DNA from 4 places in the Streptomyces sp. NPDC048278 genome. Region 1 is predicted to be linked to each of the others. Evidence: riboswitches for the same ligand, from Rfam matches in the RefSeq annotation. Region 1 holds a riboswitch; each other region holds the start of a gene.
What was found. Region 1 has a riboswitch for cyclic di-AMP ahead of AB0D74_RS06075 (M23 family metallopeptidase). Riboswitches for the same ligand answer to the same signal wherever they lie in the genome.

Region 1 (4,388 bases):
CGTCGAGCACGTCGGACACGTGGTGCATCAGGGGGGTCGTGTGGTGGGCCGTGGAGAGGCGGAGCGGCGCGGCCCGGTGTCCGCCCGCACCCTCGCCCGCATCCTGCCCGCGCTGCTGATCTGCACGGGTGTCTGCTACGACGTCCTCACCCCCGCGGCCTTCACCGCGGTCCCCTTCTTCACGGCCGCCCCGTTGATCGCCGCGCCGCTCGCCTCCCTGCGCACCACCCTCCTCACGGGTCTGGCCGCGCTGCTCGCCACGTACGCCGTGCACGCGCGGTCCTCTGTTGTCCCGGACGCCGACGCTGTCACCGAGATCGTCACGGTGGCGACCGTCGCCGTCCTCGCCGCCGGCATCAACCGGATCGTCCGGATCGGCGACCAGCGCCTCGCCTCCGCCCGCGAGGTCGCCGAGGCCGCCCAGCGCGCCGTGCTGCCCGAGCCCGCCGAGCGGATCGGCGGCTTCGAGATCGCCGCCCGCTACCAGGCGGCCCAGGAGGGCACCCTCATCGGCGGCGACCTGTATGCCGTCCAGGACACCCCGTACGGCGTGCGGCTGGTCGTCGGCGACGTGCGCGGCAAGGGGACCGGCGCGGTCGCCGCCGTCGCCGTGCTCATCGGCGCGTTCCGGGAGGCCGCCGAGCAGGAGGCCACGCTGGAGGCGGTCGCCGGACGGCTGGAGCGGGCGCTGGTGCGCGAGGGCGTGCGGCGCGGCGGGATCGTCGCCGACGAGGGGTTCGCCACCGCCGTACTCGCCGAACTCCCGCACGGCGACGGCACGCTCCGGCTCGTCAACCGCGGTCATCCGCCGCCCCTGCTGCTGCTCGGCGACGGCGAGGTGCGCCCGCTGCGGGCACCGGAGGCCGCGCTGCCGCTCGGGATGGGCGGGCTGGGCGCGTGGCCCGACCGGGCGGCCGAGTACGCGTTCCCGAGCGGGGCCACGCTGCTGCTGCACACCGACGGCCTCTCCGAGGCGCGGGACGCGCACGGCCGGTTCTACGACCCGGAGCGGCGGCTGGCCGGCCGTACCGTCACCGCCCCCGGCCCTCTGGTGGACCGGATCGCGGCCGAGGTGCGCCGGCACACCGGCGGCGGCTTGACGGACGACATGGCGCTGCTCGCCGTACGGCGGCCCTGAGCGGCGCGCGGTCACGGTGGGTGTCCGGACGACCGCCCTGCGCATAACAACTGAGTCACCATCAAAACCTGTGTGACTCCTGAGCTGAGCAGCGTGCACCGCCGACTCGACCGTTTTTGACCGGTCGTGGCAGGTAAGTCCATGCTTTGAAAGCTTAATGATCAAGACGAACTGCTTGGAATCTGGTAGCCGCGTCTATTAACGTTCGATAACGCAGCGCGGTCGTCCCAGCCGTCACCCGCGACGGCTCCGTGCGCACGCGCCGAATCCCGCAAGGGAACCGGGGAACCACCACCATGGGGTGAATCGCACGGCTACCGCCGGGTAGGAAACGGCCGGTATACGCGCGTAGGAGACCTTCCCGCTCCGAACCCGTCAGCTAACCCGGTAGGCAGCGGAAGGAAAGGAGTGCGCCCGCGTGGCGTCCAACCCGCCTGCTCCTACAGCCCCGTTCGTGCCCAGCCAGCGTCAGCCCGAGACCTTCGGCTACGGCGGCTACCGCACCGACGAGGGCCCGTTCGAGGAGTGGAACCCCACCGAGGAGTCCCTCTCCGCGGTACGCGGCCGGCACCGGGTCGCCAAGCAGAAGGGCGGCGGGCTCGCCCGCAGCTCCACGGTTCTCGGCGTCGGCGTGATCGCCGCCGTCGGTGCGGGCGGCATGGCCAGCGCCAACACCGGCAAGCCGCCGGTCTCCATCTCGCTGCCCGACCTGCCCTCCTCCGTCGACGCCCTGCTCGGCGAGGGCAGCGGCCACCAGGCCACCCAGACCGCGCTCAGCAGCGTCACCACGACGACCGCCACCGACGCGGACTCCTCGTCGTCCGACGCCGGCGAGGCGCTGCGCAGCCGGATCATCGCGCAGGCCGCGCAGCAGCAGAGCCAGCTCGACACCAAGGCCAGCGCCAAGGCCGTCGCCGCCGCCGACAAGGCGGTCGCGGACGCCGAGGCCAGGGCGGAGAAGGCCGCCGCGACCCAGGCCGCCGACGCCAAGCAGAAGGCCGAGGCCTCCGCGAAGGAGAAGGCCGAGCAGGCCCGCCTCGCCGAGCTGGCCAAGCAGTACACGCTGCCCGTCGTCTCGTACACGATCACCGGCACGTTCGGCCAGGCCGGCTCGATGTGGGCCTCCGGCTACCACACCGGCCTCGACTTCGCCGCGCCCACCGGCACGCTGATCAAGGCCGTGCACAGCGGCACGGTCACCGAGGCGGGCTGGGCCGGCTCCTACGGCTACCGCACGATCATCACCCTCGACGACGGCACCGAGCTGTGGTTCTGCCACCAGTCCTCGATCGGCGTCAAGGTCGGCCAGAAGGTCGCCACCGGCGACGTCATCGGCCGCGTCGGCGCCACCGGCAACGTGACGGGCCCGCACCTCCACCTGGAGGTCCACCCGAACGGGCAGGCCACCGCCATCGACCCGATGACCTGGCTGCGCGGCAAGGGCCTCAACCCCTGACCCGACCTGGCCCGACTGACCTGAGACCGATCTGATCTGAGACCGATCTGATCTGGGACCGACCGGATCTCAGACTGACCGGACGCGGATTCGGACCGCGCCCACCGGCCCCCGGCGGCCCTGACGGCAACCCCCCGGCGTCAGGGCCGCCGGTGTGCCGAGCCGTGGCTTCCGCTTTTACGAGACCTTCGTAAAACACGGGATGGGTCACCAGGCGGCCCGTGTTGAAGTGGAGCATGACTGCTCTTCGCAAACTCGGCTCTTCCGACCTCGAGGTCTTCCCGCTCGCCCTCGGCGGCAACGTCTTCGGCTGGACCGCCGACGAGGCCACCTCCTTCGCCGTCCTCGACGCGTACGCCGCCGCGGGCGGCAACTTCGTCGACACAGCCGACTCGTACACGGCGTGGATCGAGGGCAACAAGGGCGGCGAGTCCGAGACGATCATCGGCAAGTGGGTCAAGGCGCGCGGCAACCGCGACGACGTCGTCATCGCGACCAAGGTCAGCCAGCACCCCGAGTATCCCGGCCTGTCCGCCGCCAACATCAAGGCCGCCGCCGACGCCTCCCTGCGCCGTCTCGGCACCGACCACATCGACCTGTACTACACGCACTTCGACCAGCCCGAGGTCCCGGTCGAGGAGATCATCGGCGCGCTGGACGAGCTGGTGCGGGCGGGCAAGGTGCGGCACGTCGCCGCGTCCAACATCACGCCGGAGCGGCTCCAGGAGTCCCTGGACCTCTCCGACCGCGAGGGCCTCGCCCGGTACGTCGCCGTCCAGCCCCACTACAACCTGGTCTCCCGCGACACCTACGAGGGCCCGCTCCAGGACCTGGCCTCCCGCACCGGCCTCGCGGCCATCCCCTACTTCTCGCTGGCCGCCGGTTTCCTCACCGGCAAGTACCGCCCCGGTACGACCGTCGACAGCGCGCGAGCGGGCCGCGCCGCCCAGTACGCGGAGTCGGAGCGCGGCCAGAAGGTCCTTGCGGCCCTGGACGAGATCGCCGCGGCCCACGAGGCCCCGATCCCCACGGTCGCCCTTGCCTGGCTGGCGGCCCAGCCCACCATCACGGCCCCGATCGCCTCGGCCCGCACCCTCGACCAGCTCCCGCCCCTGCTGGGCGTGGCGGACCTGACACTGACGGACCGGGAACTGGCCCAGCTCACGACGGCCTCCGCCTGACGGCTGCCGCCTTTCGTTCTTTTCCGCCGCACCGGCGCCCGGCCTCCGCGGCGCATCTCGGCGGTGCCGAAATCCCCCGCAGCCCGAAGCGCTAACTCCGGTACGGGTTGTAGGCCGGATAGGCCGTGTAGGCCGGATACGGCACCGCCGACCCGTAAGGGGCGTGCCCCGGCGCGCCCGTCCGGGCCGCGTACTCCAGGGCCGGCCGCACCAGCTCCCGTCGGCTCCACAGCTCCGTCAGCAGCTCCCGCTCCCGCACCACGAAGTCGGCCCCGGCCCGCCCCCGCTGCCCCCGGCGCCGCAGCAGCGCCAGCGTCGTCGCGTACCCCTCGTACTCGGTGACCGCCCGCCCCGCCGCCTTCCCGAAGTGGTACGCGGCGTACTCCCGGGCCATCTGCCGCGCCCGCATCGACCCGAGCACGAACGGCTCGGCCGTCCCCAGCCACCCCGCGTAGACGTACGCCGGCAGCTCCTCCCGCACGGTCCGCAGCTCCCGCTGCCGGGTCCAGACGGCCAGCCAGGTCAGCAGCCCGAACGCCGGCACCATGAACATGCCGTACACGGCGAAGAACCCGTACTGCCCGAACGTGGACGACCCGTTCCAGAACGCGTG
Region 2 (4,388 bases), on a different contig from region 1:
CCTCGGGACGCACGAGGGGCCCGCCGTGGTCGTCTCCGACACGGTGTTCTCCGTCGACGGGGACGCGGCGCCGCTGGCCGCACTGGCCGAGGCGTGCCGGGAGCGCGGTGCCGGGCTGCTCGTCGACGACGCGCACGGGCTCGGCGTGCTCGGGGACGGCGGGCGGGGCGCGGCGTACGCGGCCGGGCTCTCCGGCGCCGACGACGTGGTGGTGACCGCGACCCTGTCGAAGTCGCTCGGCAGCCAGGGCGGGGCGGTGCTGGGGCCGGCCCGGGTGATCGACCATCTGGTCAACGCGGCCCGGACGTTCATCTTCGACACCGGCCTGGCCCCCGCGGCGGCGGGCGCGGCGCTGGCCGCCCTGCGGCTGCTGCGCCGCGAACCGGACCGTGCGGCGCGGGCCCGTGAGGTGGCCGCGGAGCTGCACGCACGGCTGACCGCCGCGGGTCTGGAAGCGGTACGTCCGGACGCCGCGGTGGTCTCCGTGCGGGCCCCGTCCCCGGAGCAGGCCGTGCGGTGGGCGGCCGACTGCCGGACGGCAGGCCTGGCCGTGGGCTGTTTCCGTCCGCCGTCGGTGCCGGACGGCATCTCACGGCTCAGGCTGACCGCCCGTGCGGACCTCTCCGGGGCCGAGATCGAACGCGCTGTACGTGTGATCGGCAAGACACGACCATGAGTCGGCGTGACACGGCCGGGCCTGGCTCGCGAGCGGATACGGAGTCGGGGATGGATGGGTACGAGTCTGATCGATTTCGTTCGTATCTGGTCAGACTCTTCTGGGGCTGATCAGCCGGCGAACGCGGCCGTGAAACCCGTCCAGCTCTCGGGGGAGAAGAGCAGGGCGGGTCCGGCCGGAGCCTTGGAGTCGCGCACGGCGAGCAGTCCGGCCGAGGGGCCGGAGCGCGGCCGTGCCGTCTCCACGCAGTTGTTCGCTCCGGTGCTGTAGCTGCTGCGCAGCCACCTCAGTCCGTGCAGATCAGCACTTGAAGGTACGTTCCGAGGCAGTGCAGTCATGGTGCCTCCTTACGCGCCGTCAGCTATTGCGGCGATGTAATCCAACGAGTCCTCGGGCGAAAGGGCGTGGATCCGGAGCGTGTCGAACGCCTCCGTGTAGGCCTGGAGGTCTTCTTTCCGCTCCAGGTAGAGGCTACTCGTCAACTGGTCGATAACAACCACGTCCAGATCAGAAGTGCTCGGAAATGAGAAGATTACGAAAGGCCCGGTGATGCCGATATGCGCCCCGGCCGCGAACGGCAGCACCTGGAGCCGTACTTGGGGCAGCCGGGCCGCCTCCATCAGCCGCACCAGCTGCCGCGCCATCACACCGGGACCGCCCACCTCCCGGCGCAGCACCGCCTCGTCCAGGACCGCGCTCAGCTCCAGCGGCGGATCCTGGCGCAGCACGTCCTGCCTGGCCAGGCGTACCTCCACCAGGGTGTCGAGGGAGTCGTCGGCCCGCGCGTCCATGGCCGCCCGGGTCACCGCCCGCGCGTACTCGGGGGTCTGCAGCAGCCCCGGCACGACCAGGGTCTCCAGCGTGCGCATCGCGCTGGCCTGTGACTCCAGACTGATGAAATCGCGGTAGGCGGGCGGCAGTACCCCACGGTAGGCGTGCCACCAGTGGTGCCGCCCCGCCGTGTCCTCCGACCCCGCCAACACCAGCAGCAACTCGCGCAGTTGCCCCTCGACCACGCCGTAGGCGTCCAGGAGTAACCGCACATCGGCCGGTTTCACACCGCTGGCGCCGGTCTCGATCCGGCTCACTTTCGACTGATGCCAGCCCACCAGACGGGCGGCCTCACCGCTCGTGAGGCCGGCGCCGGTGCGCAATGTGCGCAGTTCGGCGCCCAGTTTCCGGCGGCGTACCGCGGGACCGTTCTGCATGGGCTACTCCTTACTCCTTCCGAGCCGCCCAAATACGGTCTGAGGTCGCAGAGTTCACCGCTTCGAGCGACAGATATATGCATATCTTGGTGGATCGCTCCCCGTGACCGGCCCGGTAATGGCAGTCTGGCGAAGAAGCACCAGTCCGGGACCGTACTCGAACCATCCGCACTGTGTCGGACTCCGGTCCCGAGGAAAGGGACGACGTCGCCATGGCAGACCACCTGGAAGCATCCGTCACTCTGCCGAGCGATCCCGCCTCGGTCTCCGCCGCCCGCGCCTACGCGCTGGACACCCTCGCGGAGTGGGGCCTGCCACCGGAGACGGAAACCGCGGACACCATCCGCCTCATCATCTCCGAACTCGCCACCAACGCCGTGCAGCACACCTTCGGGCAGTCGCCCACCTTCACGGTGGACCTCGTGCTCGACCGTGACGAGCAGCTGCGCATCGGCGTCACGGACAGTCATCCGCGCTTCCCCAAGAGACTCCCCGCCGCGGTCCAGCAGGACAACGGGCGCGGCATGGTCATCATCCGCTGGCTCACCGCCGAGTGCGGCGGCAAGCTCCGGGTGCGCCCCACCAGAGAGGGCGGCAAGACCGTCTCCATCGAACTGCCCTGGACGATCCCGGCGGGCACCGTCACCGCGGCCGGCCAGCAGGAGCCGTAGCCCCGAGCCCCTGCAGGCCGGCCGTCGGTGCGGGTCAGCTGACCCGGCCGTACCAGACGCTGCGCGTCCAGATCTTCTGGAGCTTCACCACGTCCCCGGTCTTCGGGGCGTGCCAGATCTTTCCCTTCCCGGCGTAGATGCCGACGTGGTAGACGCTGGAACCCGAGTGGAAGAAGACCAGGTCCCCGGCCTTGCGGTTGCCGGCCGAGATGTGACGGGTCTTGTTGTACTGCTGGGCCGCCGTACGCGGCAGCTTCTTGCCCGCCTTCTTGAACGAGTACAGCGTCAGCCCGGAGCAGTCGAACCTGTTCGGTCCGGTGGCGCCCCACCTGTAGGGCGAGCCCTTCTTCGAGGCGGCGATCTGCAGTGCCTTCGTCGCCATCGTGGCGGCCGAGGCGTCGGAGGCGACGCCCGGTATCACGATCGAGCCGCCCACGGCGGCGATGGTCAGCGCCGAGGCCGTACCGGCCCGGGCCATCAGCGACGGAACACGATTGAGCGCAGTCATGCGCAACCCTTCGTCAGCCGCCTGTGAAGGATGACCTGTCGGATTCGGGCTGGCGAAGTTGCCCGGCCGTGTCACCACGGCTTCACCCCAAGGGCTGCTCGGCTCGGTCATGGCGCGACCGTGCCGGCGACCCGTCGTGCTTGGGTCCTCCACTCCTGCCGATGCACTTCTGTCGACGGGTCAATCCGGGCGGCGGCAGGACTCGGCGTCCGCCCGGACCGCCCCGCCGCTGTGGCGGGGGCTTGTCGTCAGACAGGGATCTTCACGCACTCGTGTCCGAAAATCCCAACGGAATCGGGGATTTGTGGGGTTACTCACCACCCACCCGTTCGGGTGGACAGCCCTGTGTTCGATTCTCCGTCAACTGCCCTGCGTAGCCCCGGACCTGCGCGAAAGCCGTTCGCGGACACCCCCGTGCGGGCAACCTGAGCGGCCTCCACGGGAAGGTAAAACCACGCCACGCTCCGCCGTTCGGCGGTAACCCCTTTGGATCGTTTCGGCTCGGGCCCGGTCGTTCCGTCGACGCGCCGCACCGGCGTCCGGAGGGTGTCACCGTACGCAGTCGGGCGGGAGTACGACGCGAGCGGTCCGGCGCTCGCCGTCGAGCACCCGCAACGCGCGTGTCAGCGTGTCCCCGTGGAGCTCCGTCTCGCCCCGCAGATGCATCAGGGCGAGCGCGTCGCGCAGCTCGGCCGCCGCGCGCACCAGCGCCTGCGCGGCGCGCAGCCCGCGGTAGGTGTCCTCGTTCTGCGCCGGGTTGATCCGGCCCAGCAGATCCACCACGTCCAGGTAACGGTCGATCAGTTCGCCCTCGGCACGGGTCAGCGCGGGCAGCGGCGGCAGCTCCGGCGGCAGCATCGGCGGCTCACCCCGCGTCCGGCAGGCCGGGCGAGGTACGGCGGGCGGGCATGACCCGGTCCACCAGCCCGTACGCCAGCGCACCCGGCGCGTCCAGGACCAGGTCCCGCTCCAGGTCCTGGTGCACCTGGTCCGCCGTGCGCCCGGTGTGCTGGACGAGCATTCGTTCGATCATGGCCCGGACCCGGTCCAACTCCGCCGCCTGGATGGCCAGATCACTCGGCTGGCCCTGCACCGGTTGCGGCAGCGACGGCTGCTGGAGCACGATCCGCGCGCCGGGCAGCACGGACCGCTTGCCCGGAGTGCCGGCCGCGAGCAGGACCGCCGCCGACGCCCCCGCCTGCCCGAGACAGACCGTCTCCACGTCGCAGGTCACGTACTGGACCGTGTCGTAGATCGCGGCCATCGCGCTGTACGACCCGCCCGGGGAGTTGATGTACAGCGAGATGTCCCGCTCCGGAGCCGTG
Region 3 (4,388 bases), on a different contig from region 1:
TGTAGAACTCGGACGCGGCGACGTCGAGCGCGAGCGCGATCTGCTCGCCGGGGACGTAACCGGCCTGCTTGATCGCCTCCAGGATGAGGTCGAGCGCGGCGCGGTTCGACTCCAGGTTCGGGGCGAAGCCGCCCTCGTCGCCGAGGCCGGTGGCCAGGCCCTTGCTCTTCAGGACCTTCTTCAGCGTGTGGTAGACCTCGGCACCCCAGCGCAGCGCCTCGGAGAAGGACTCCGCGCCGATCGGGGCGATCATGAACTCCTGGATGTCGACGTTGGAGTCCGCGTGCGAGCCGCCGTTGAGGATGTTCATCATCGGGACGGGCAGCAGGTGCGCGTTCGGGCCGCCGAGGTAGCGGAAGAGCGGCAGGTCGGACGCCTCGGAGGCGGCGTGCGCGACGGCGAGGGAGACGCCGAGGATGGCGTTGGCGCCGAGCGAGCCCTTGTTGTCGGTGGCGTCCAGGTCGAACATGGCCTGGTCGATCAGGCGCTGCTCGGTGGCGTCGTAGCCGACGAGCTCCGGGCCGATCTGCTCGATGACGGCGAGGACGGCCTTCTCGACACCCTTGCCCAGGTAGCGGTTGGGGTCGCCGTCACGGAGCTCGATGGCCTCGAAGGCACCGGTGGAGGCGCCGGACGGAACGGCGGCACGACCCGTGCTGCCGTCGTCGAGGCCGACCTCGACCTCGACCGTGGGGTTGCCTCGGGAGTCCAGGATTTCCCGGGCTACGACGACGTCGATGGACGGCACGAGCATCTCCTTCTTGGGATGTGACGCTGGTTGTGCGGGGCGCACGCGGGCCTCGTCGGCCCTTGCTCAGCCTTGCGACTAGAGCCTAACCGTCCAAGGGCCGTCGGCCGGCACGACCGACCGGCCCGTGGACACACAGACGGTACTCATTGTTCACGTGCGGAACAAAGGGGGTCCCGATGAAGAACGGAAGAAGAGCGGGCCACGGAGCCCGACGCAAAGAGAAACCCCGCTCCGGTGCGTTCGGGGGAAAACGCACCGGAGCGGGGGCTCGTGGGGGACGGGGGTGACCCTCACGTGGTCCCCACTATGAGGACCACGGCTGTGTGGGGGCTGTGGTTCAGCTGGGTCTTACTTCAGGTGCAGCTGCTGGCCCGGGTAGATGAAGTCGGCGTCGTCGACGATGTCCTTGTTCAGCTTGAACAGCGCCTGCCAGCCACCCTTGACCTTGTGCTTCTCGGCGATCGAGCTGAGGGTGTCGCCCTTGACGACCTTGTACTCGCCGTCGCCCTTCTTGACCTTCTTGCCGGTCGGGGTGGTGACGGTCTTCTTGGCGGCCGGGCGCTCGGCGGAGCGGGAGGCGGCCTGGGTGTCGGTCGAGCGGGTGCTGGTGCTGCTGCTCGACGAGGAGCTGGTCGAGCCGGCGCTGCCGCCGGTGTAGGCGGCGCCGGACAGGCCCGTGCCGCAGACCGGCCAGGCGCCCTTGCCCTGCGCGGCGAGGACCTTCTCGGCGATCGTGATCTGCTGCGCCTTGCTGGCCTGGTTGGCCTGCGCGGCGTACTGCGTGCCGCCGTACGCGGCCCAGGTGGAGGCGGAGAACTGGAGACCGCCGTAGTAGCCGTTGCCGGTGTTGATGGACCAGTTGCCGCCGGACTCGCACTGGGCGACGGTGTCCCACTCGGAGGCGGTGGCGGCGGAGGCGCTGCCGGCCGCCATCAGCGGCGCGGCGACGGCGACGCCGGTGACGCCGGCGACGGCGATGGCGCGGACGGCCTTGGACGGACGGCGGTGCTTGCCCTTGCCGGAGAACAGCATGGATCGATCCCCTCACCGACGCCTGCGAGGTGAGCTGTCGGGTTCGGGCCGGTTGAGTTGCCCGGCCGCACACCGTGTGTCGGTGCGCGGCTTCACCCCGAGCCGGATCGGCGGCCTCAACCACCGGTCCCGGCACTTACCTTGGGTCCCCCGCTCCTGCCTACGGCGCATGACGCGACGACTGTTCCCGGACGGCCGCTGGCAGGACTCGGCGTTGCGACGGCCGGGGCTCGTGGTGACGAGCGGCCTTGACCGTAAACAGGCGATCCGGTGAATTTCAAAGATGATCAGGGCTTCTGAGACTCATCCCACACTTTCACCAAAACGGACATTCAACTCGAAGCGGGGCGCCAACTCCCGCCGCTTTTCGCCCTATTCGCTGCCGAGTTTCAGGGTCTGACCGGCGGTGATGGCGTTCGGGTCGGCGCCTATGTCGGCCTTGTTCGCGTCGTAGAGCGCGCGCCATCCGCCGTCGAGGTCAAGGGAGTCGGCGATGGAGGCGAGGGTGTCGCCGTCGCGGACGGTGTAGGTGCCGCTGCCGGAGGAGGCGTGCCGGCCGGAGGAGGAGGCGCTCTGACCGTTTGTCACGCTTTCGTCCGCCGAGCCGCCACGGTGCTTGCCGCCGCTGCTGACGGCACCCGTGTCGACCAGGCTCCAAGAGCCTCCGGTCTGCCACGAATTGTCCGAGTCGTCGGATTCGACGGCATCGGGGCTCCCGCTCGCCTTCGAAGCCTCCGAGTCGGAGCCGGACTTGGATGATTCCGGCTTGTCCGTCTTGCTGGACTTGCCGGAGTCGTCCGACTTGGAGCCGCTGTCGGCACTCGCGCTCGGCGAGGGGGTCGCGGACTCGCTCCCGGAGTCCGCGGCACCCGAGGAGGAGTCGGCACCGGAGGACGAGGACGAGTCCGACAGCCCGGAGGACGAGTCCGACGAGTCGGAGGAACCGGACGAATCACTCGAGTCGCCGAGGCCCGTGTCGACGTTCACCGACGCGTCGTCGGACGAGAGTCCGGCGATCAGGGCGCAGGTCCGCCAGGCCTTGGTGCCCTGGTCGGCGAGCATCTTCTCGGCGACCGCGATCTGCTGCGAACGGCTCGCCTGGTCGGGGGTGCCGGCGTACTCCAGGCCCCCGTACTCGCTCCAGTCGTCCAGGGAGATCTGGAGGCCGCCGTAGTAGCCGGTGCCGTTGTCGGCGCTCCAGGAGCCGCCGCTCTCGCACTCGGCCACCTGGTCCCAGGTGGAGCCGTCGGCCGCGCTGGCGTTCACCGCACCGAGGAGCGGGAGGGCGATGGCGGAGCCGGTCACCCCGGCCGCGACGAGGAGCGCCGGAGCCTGGCGGGGGCGACGGTGACGACCGTTCCCGGAGAGCATGCGGAAACCTTTCGAGCGACAGCGGTGACCGGCACGGCGGGTCCCGCAAGGGCGCCGTGCTGATGGGTGAACGTATCGGCAGACGATCACTTGTCACAAGTTAATGCCGCGTAGATCACGTGAAGATCACAGACTTGAACGCTGGTCATCTTTTGCCCGTAGGGGCAGGTGGAGGCTTCAGCGGCCGGTGGGCGTGAACTCCACGGGGAGCGTGCGCAGCCCGCGCATGATGAGCCCGCCGCGCCACCGCAACTCGCTCTCGTCCACGGCGAGTCGCAGGTCGGGAAGGCGGGTCAGGAGACCGGCGAGTGCGGTCTGCCCCTCCAGGCGGGCGAGCGGGGCGCCCAGGCAGTAGTGGATGCCGTGGCCGTACCCGAGGTGCTGGTTGTCCCGCCGGGCGAGGTCGAGGGTGTCCGGCTCGGCGAACCGCTCCGGGTCCCGGTCGGCCGCGGCCAGGACGACCAGGACCGGGTCGCCGGGCGCGATGTGCTGCCCGCCGATGGCGACCGGCTCGGTGGCGAACCGCCAGGTGGCCAGCTCCACCGGCCCGTCGTAGCGCAGCAGTTCCTCGACGCCGGTCTCCAGCAGCCCGCGCTCGCCGGCGGCCAGGGACTCCTGCAGGCGGGCCCGCTGCCCGGGGTGGGTGAGCAGCGCGTACGTGCCGTTCCCGATCAGGTTGACGGTGGTCTCGAAGCCGGCGAACAGCAGGATGAAGGCCATGGCCGCGGCCTCGTTCTCGGTGAGGTGCTCCCCGTGGTCCGAGGCCCGGATGAGCCCGGAGATGAGGTCCTCGCCGGGACCTGCCTCAGCGGGCAGCGCCTCCCGCTTCCGGTGGATCAGCTCGGCCAGATATCCGCGCATCTTCTTCACCGACCGCGCGACCCCGCCCCGCGGCCCGCCCCCGTGCCGGATCATCATCCCCGCCCAGTCCCGGAAGTCGTCCTGGTCCTCGGGCGGGACGCCGAGCAGGTCGCAGATGGCGTAGATGGGGAGCGGGAAGGCGAACTCGTGGATGAGGTCGGCCTCGCCCCGCTCCGCGAACCCGTCGATGAGCCGGTCGGTCAGCTCACGGACCCGCGGCGCGAACTCGGCCACCCGGCGCGGAGTGAACGCCTTGCTCACCAGCCGCCGCAGCCGGGTGTGGTCCGGCGGGTCGATGTTGAGCAGGTGCGTCATCAACTCGGCCTTGCGCTCGCCGGGGATGCCGGTCTTCCCCTTGGCGTGCGCGGGCTCG
Region 4 (4,388 bases), on a different contig from region 1:
ACTGGGGCACCCATCCGGGCGTCATCCTCCAGGAGTACCTCCCGAGGGAGGAGGCCGAGGACTGGATCGTGCACGCCTACTTCGACGCCGACTCCAATCCGCGCGCCCTGTTCACGGGAGTCAAGGTCCGCTCCTGGCCGCCGCACGCCGGCATGACCGCGAACGCGTACGTCGTCGACAACCCGGAACTCGCCGACCTGGCCGCGCGTTTCATCAAGCAGATCGGCTTCACCGGCATCATCGATCTCGACCTGCGCTTCGACCGCCGGGACGGGCAGTACAAGCTGCTCGACTTCAATCCACGCATGGGCGCCCAGTTCCGGCTCTTCGAGAGCGAGTCGGGGGTGGACGTCGTCCGCGCCATGCATCTGGACCTGACCGGGCGCCGCGTTCCGGAGGGGGAGCAGCGCGCCGGCCACCGCTACGTGGTGGAGAACATCGACCTGCCCGCCCTCCTTGCCTACCGCCGCAGCGGCTACACGACACCGCACGCACCGAAGCGGCCGAGCGGGACCGAGCTGGCCTGGCTGGCGGGCGACGATCCGCTGCCGTTCGTCACCATGCTCGCCCGCTTCGTGCGTCCGGGCGCCAAGCACCTCTACCAGCTGTGGCGCACCAACCGCCGCGGCTCCAGTGCCGCCACGAAGTAGGCACAGCCGTCGGGCATCCCGGAAAACAACACGCCCGCCACCGACAGCGGCCCCATCACGGAGGCGGCGGGCGCCACTTGAGGCCGAAACGCACAGTGAGTCCCGGGGCCGCGCTGTCCGTATTCTCTGATCATGGTCGCACCCTCCCCGTACTCACTGATCGCCACCGACCTGGACGGCACGCTGCTGCGCGGCGACGACACCTTCTCGGAACGGTCGCTCGCCGCGCTCGGGCGTGCCGGCCGGGCCGGTGCCCGCCACCTCGTGGTGACCGGCCGTCCTGCCCCGAGAGTGCGCCCGCTCCTCGACGACCTCGGCTGCACGGGACTCGCCGTCTGCGGTCAGGGCGCGCAGGTGTACGACGCCGGGGCGAACCGGCTGCTGTGGTCGGTCACCCTGGACCGGGAGCTGGCCGAGACCGCACTCGGCAAGATCGAGGCCGAGATCGGCCAGGTGTACGCGGCGGTCGACCAGGACGGCGTGGACGGGCTCACGCTCATCGAGCCGGGCTACCTGATGCCCCACCCCACGCTGCCCGCCCTGCGCGTCGCCCGGCGCGACGACCTGTGGTGCGCGCCCATCAGCAAGGTGCTGCTGCGCCACCACACCCTGTCCGACGACGAACTGACGACGACGGCCCGCTCGGTGGTCGGATCGCTCGCGACGGTCACGATGTCGGGGCCGGGGACCGTCGAACTGCAGCCGTGCGGGGTGACCAAGGCGACCGGGCTCGCGCTGGCCGCCGACCGTCTGGGGCTGAGCCCCGAACAGGCCATCGCCTTCGGTGACATGCCCAACGACATCCCGATGTTCGAATGGGCGGCCCACGGGGTGGCGATGGCCAACGCCCACCCCGAACTCAGGGCGGTGGCCGACGAGATCACCACGTCGAACGAGGACGACGGCATCGCCGTCGTCCTCGAAAGACTCTTCGACTGACCTAGGACGGCGAAGGACGTCGAAGGGTCGTCGAACGGACGTCGGTCAGTACGCGCCGTGGACGTTGTCGATCGAGCCGTACCGCGCGGCTGCGTAGTTGCAGGCGGCGGTGATGTTCGCGACCGGGTCGTAGACGTCGAACGACGTGCCGTCCACGTGGTAGGTCTTGAACGTCGGGTCGATCACCTGGAGCAGGCCCTTGGACGGGATGCCCTTGGCCGCGTTGGAGTCCCAGAGGTTGATGGCCTGCGGGTTGCCGGAGGACTCCCGCATCACGTTGCGGTAGATGCCGTTGTAGGTGCCCGGGATGTTCTTCTCCCGCATGATCGCGAGCGACTCGCGGATCCAGCCGTCGAGGTTGTTCGGGTACCCGGCGAGGGTCGTCGAGGCAGTCGTGGTGGAGGAGCCGGCGGCGGACGCGGCCGTCGCCCCGATGAGCGGCAGGGCGAGGACGGCGGCACCGGTGCCGACGACGGCGAGCGTGCGGACGATGCGGTTGCGGCGGGTACGGCGGTGCTGAGCGGCAGCAGGCATGGCGAAGTTCCTCTCCGTCGCCTGCGAGGTGAGCTGTCGGGTTCGGGCCTGGGGAGTACCCGGCCGCACCGCCCGAAGGCGATGCGACTTCACCCCTAGCCGTTCCGGAACGACGTCCGTCCTGTGACGTCGGCCGCCCGGTCCGGCGACTTACCTGGGTCCCCCGCTCCTGCCATGCGAATGAACTCGTTGATGGGTCACTACGGGCGGCGGCAGGATTCGGCGTCCGCCCGGCGAGGCGGAACGTATGCGAGAGCACATGTCCGGAACAAGAGGCTGATTCACACAACATGCCGATTGACCTTGATCTGTGCCGTATGGGGCACTTGATCCTTTGCGGTTGCCAACCCTCAACTGGCTTGCGGGGAAAGGGGAGGAAGGGTCCCCTAATGGCCCCTGTGACGCCCGGGCTCACGTGACCTACTTCACGAATCCGCAATAACGGCAAATTGGGACATGTGGGATTCGTGGAATCCGGCTTTTCTCCGGGTCGAGGGAATAGCGCCCCGCCCGCATTCGTTCGGATTGCCTCCCCGGATGCAATCAATCCAGACGATTATCGAGAATAGTCCGTATTGTCGGTTTTTCGGTACGCGCATGCGCTCGTCGGGTTCAACGGGGTGGCCGGGACGGCCGGTTGGTAAGTCCGGATGTCGGGGGAGGGGTGTCGCCTGCGCGCGTGATTCTCGTCACGTCGACCGAGGGGGGTGTCGGGTAATCGGCGCCCGGTGCGCGTGTCCACCGTGAGGGCGGAACCTCCCCTGCAGTGCACGTCGTTGACATCGTGGGCGCCCGGGCGTCACGCGCGCGGTCGGGGGGCGCGGATCGGGGAGGTCGTCGTGCAGGGTCTCGTGGAGGAACGGTGTACGGGCGGGTGCACGGTGCCGCCGTTCGTGCATCGTGTATCCCCGTCGGCTTGGGCGGGCGGCGGAGCGGGTACCCCCGGGCAGGTGACGTCGGTCCGGGGAGGCAGGGCCGCTCGCGGGCGGCGGTTGCCCGGAGAGTCCGGTGAGGGGTCCGGTCCGGGACATGGCCGGGGACGTAGCCCGGGACACGGCCCGGGTCCCGGTTCGGGACAACTACCCGCACTTCCTGTTAAGTCAGTGGATGTCAGGTCGTATCAGCTGATCAAAAACATAACGGTCGTGATCCGATAGCGCCCGGGGTGTAACCGTGGGCGCTATCGGTGATCGAAACCTGACCGGATACGCTGACTTGAGTGATGGCAGCGACCTATCGACAAACCGTGTAATCGCCAGTAGACACCAGCAGACAGGAGACCCCTCGTGACCGTCGTCGGGCCGTTCGGGCTGAGCGTGCGGGACCAGGCTCTGGAAGCCGATGTCCAGGCCGGATTGACGGCTGTCGAGGAGGGCTTGCTAGAAGCCACCAAGAGCGAGGTCCCCTTCATCACGGAGGCCGCGCAGCACCTCGTGCGGGCCGGCGGGAAGCGGTTCCGTCCGCTGCTGGTGATGCTCGCCGCGCAGTTCGGCGACCCGTACGCGCCCGGTGTCGTGCCGTCGGCCGTCGTCGTCGAGCTCACCCACCTGGCCACGCTGTACCACGACGACGTCATGGACGAGGCCGCCGTGCGGCGCGGTGTCGACAGCGCCAACACCCGCTGGGGCAATTCGCTCGCCGTCCTCACCGGTGACTTCCTCTTCGCCCGCGCCTCCCAGATCCTCGCCGACCTCGGCCCCGAGGCGGTCCGGGTCCAGGCCCTCGCGTTCGAGCGGCTGGTGACCGGTCAGATCCTGGAGACGGCAGGCCCGTCGGACGGCCGTGACCCGGTCGAGCACTACCTCGACGTGCTCAGTGGCAAGACCGGCTCGCTGGTCGCGGTCTCCTGCCGCTTCGGCGCCCTGCTGTCCGGTGCCGACGAGACGGTCGTCGACGTCCTCACCCAGTACGGCGAACGGCTCGGTGTCGCCTTCCAGCTCGCCGACGACGTGCTGGACATCGCCTCCGACTCCCGCGAGTCCGGCAAGACCCCGGGGACGGACCTCCGCGAGGGGGTGCCCACGCTTCCGGTGCTGCGGCTGCGGGAGCGGGCGGCCAGGCTGGGGCTGGCCGAGGACATCGCCCTGTGCGAGCTGCTGGACTCCGACCTCACGGACGACGCGCGGCATGCGGAGGCCCTGACGGCGCTGCGGGCGCATCCGGCGCTGGAGCAGGCCCGCCGGGACGCGGTCCGGTACGCGGAGGAGGCGCGGGCCGCGCTGGGCCCGCTGCCGGAATGCGACCCGAAGACGGCGCTGGTGGAGC

Region 2: linked by a shared signal. The riboswitch ahead of AB0D74_RS15485 (C40 family peptidase) and the one ahead of AB0D74_RS06075 (M23 family metallopeptidase) in region 1 are both predicted to bind cyclic di-AMP.
Region 3: linked by a shared signal. The riboswitch ahead of AB0D74_RS35930 (transglycosylase family protein) and the one ahead of AB0D74_RS06075 (M23 family metallopeptidase) in region 1 are both predicted to bind cyclic di-AMP.
Region 4: linked by a shared signal. The riboswitch ahead of AB0D74_RS24415 (transglycosylase SLT domain-containing protein) and the one ahead of AB0D74_RS06075 (M23 family metallopeptidase) in region 1 are both predicted to bind cyclic di-AMP.

Annotation. Positions count from the first base shown of each region.
Region 1 covers NZ_JBEZLP010000002.1:538,933-543,320, forward strand. Annotated here, with positions in the region: gene AB0D74_RS06070 (PP2C family protein-serine/threonine phosphatase) at 44-1,138, shown strand; cyclic di-AMP (ydaO/yuaA leader) riboswitch at 1,389-1,549, shown strand; gene AB0D74_RS06075 (M23 family metallopeptidase) at 1,557-2,594, shown strand; gene AB0D74_RS06080 (aldo/keto reductase) at 2,831-3,775, shown strand; gene AB0D74_RS06085 (PrsW family intramembrane metalloprotease) at 3,867-4,388, opposite strand, start outside.
Region 2 covers NZ_JBEZLP010000007.1:203,188-207,575, forward strand. Annotated here, with positions in the region: gene AB0D74_RS15465 (8-amino-7-oxononanoate synthase) at 1-676, shown strand, start outside; gene AB0D74_RS15470 (DUF397 domain-containing protein) at 787-1,014, opposite strand; gene AB0D74_RS15475 (helix-turn-helix transcriptional regulator) at 1,024-1,884, opposite strand; gene AB0D74_RS15480 (ATP-binding protein) at 2,097-2,555, shown strand; gene AB0D74_RS15485 (C40 family peptidase) at 2,590-3,063, opposite strand; cyclic di-AMP (ydaO/yuaA leader) riboswitch at 3,067-3,251, opposite strand; gene AB0D74_RS15490 (hypothetical protein) at 3,613-3,921, opposite strand; gene AB0D74_RS15495 (ATP-dependent Clp protease proteolytic subunit) at 3,929-4,388, opposite strand, start outside.
Region 3 covers NZ_JBEZLP010000027.1:126,908-131,295, reverse strand. Annotated here, with positions in the region: gene eno (phosphopyruvate hydratase) at 1-754, opposite strand, end outside; gene AB0D74_RS35930 (transglycosylase family protein) at 1,100-1,783, opposite strand; cyclic di-AMP (ydaO/yuaA leader) riboswitch at 1,788-1,961, opposite strand; gene AB0D74_RS35925 (transglycosylase family protein) at 2,156-3,154, opposite strand; gene AB0D74_RS35920 (cytochrome P450) at 3,332-4,388, opposite strand, start outside.
Region 4 covers NZ_JBEZLP010000014.1:37,243-41,630, reverse strand. Annotated here, with positions in the region: gene AB0D74_RS24425 (ATP-grasp domain-containing protein) at 1-650, shown strand, start outside; gene AB0D74_RS24420 (HAD family hydrolase) at 783-1,589, shown strand; gene AB0D74_RS24415 (transglycosylase SLT domain-containing protein) at 1,635-2,123, opposite strand; cyclic di-AMP (ydaO/yuaA leader) riboswitch at 2,129-2,325, opposite strand; gene AB0D74_RS24410 (polyprenyl synthetase family protein) at 3,410-4,388, shown strand, end outside.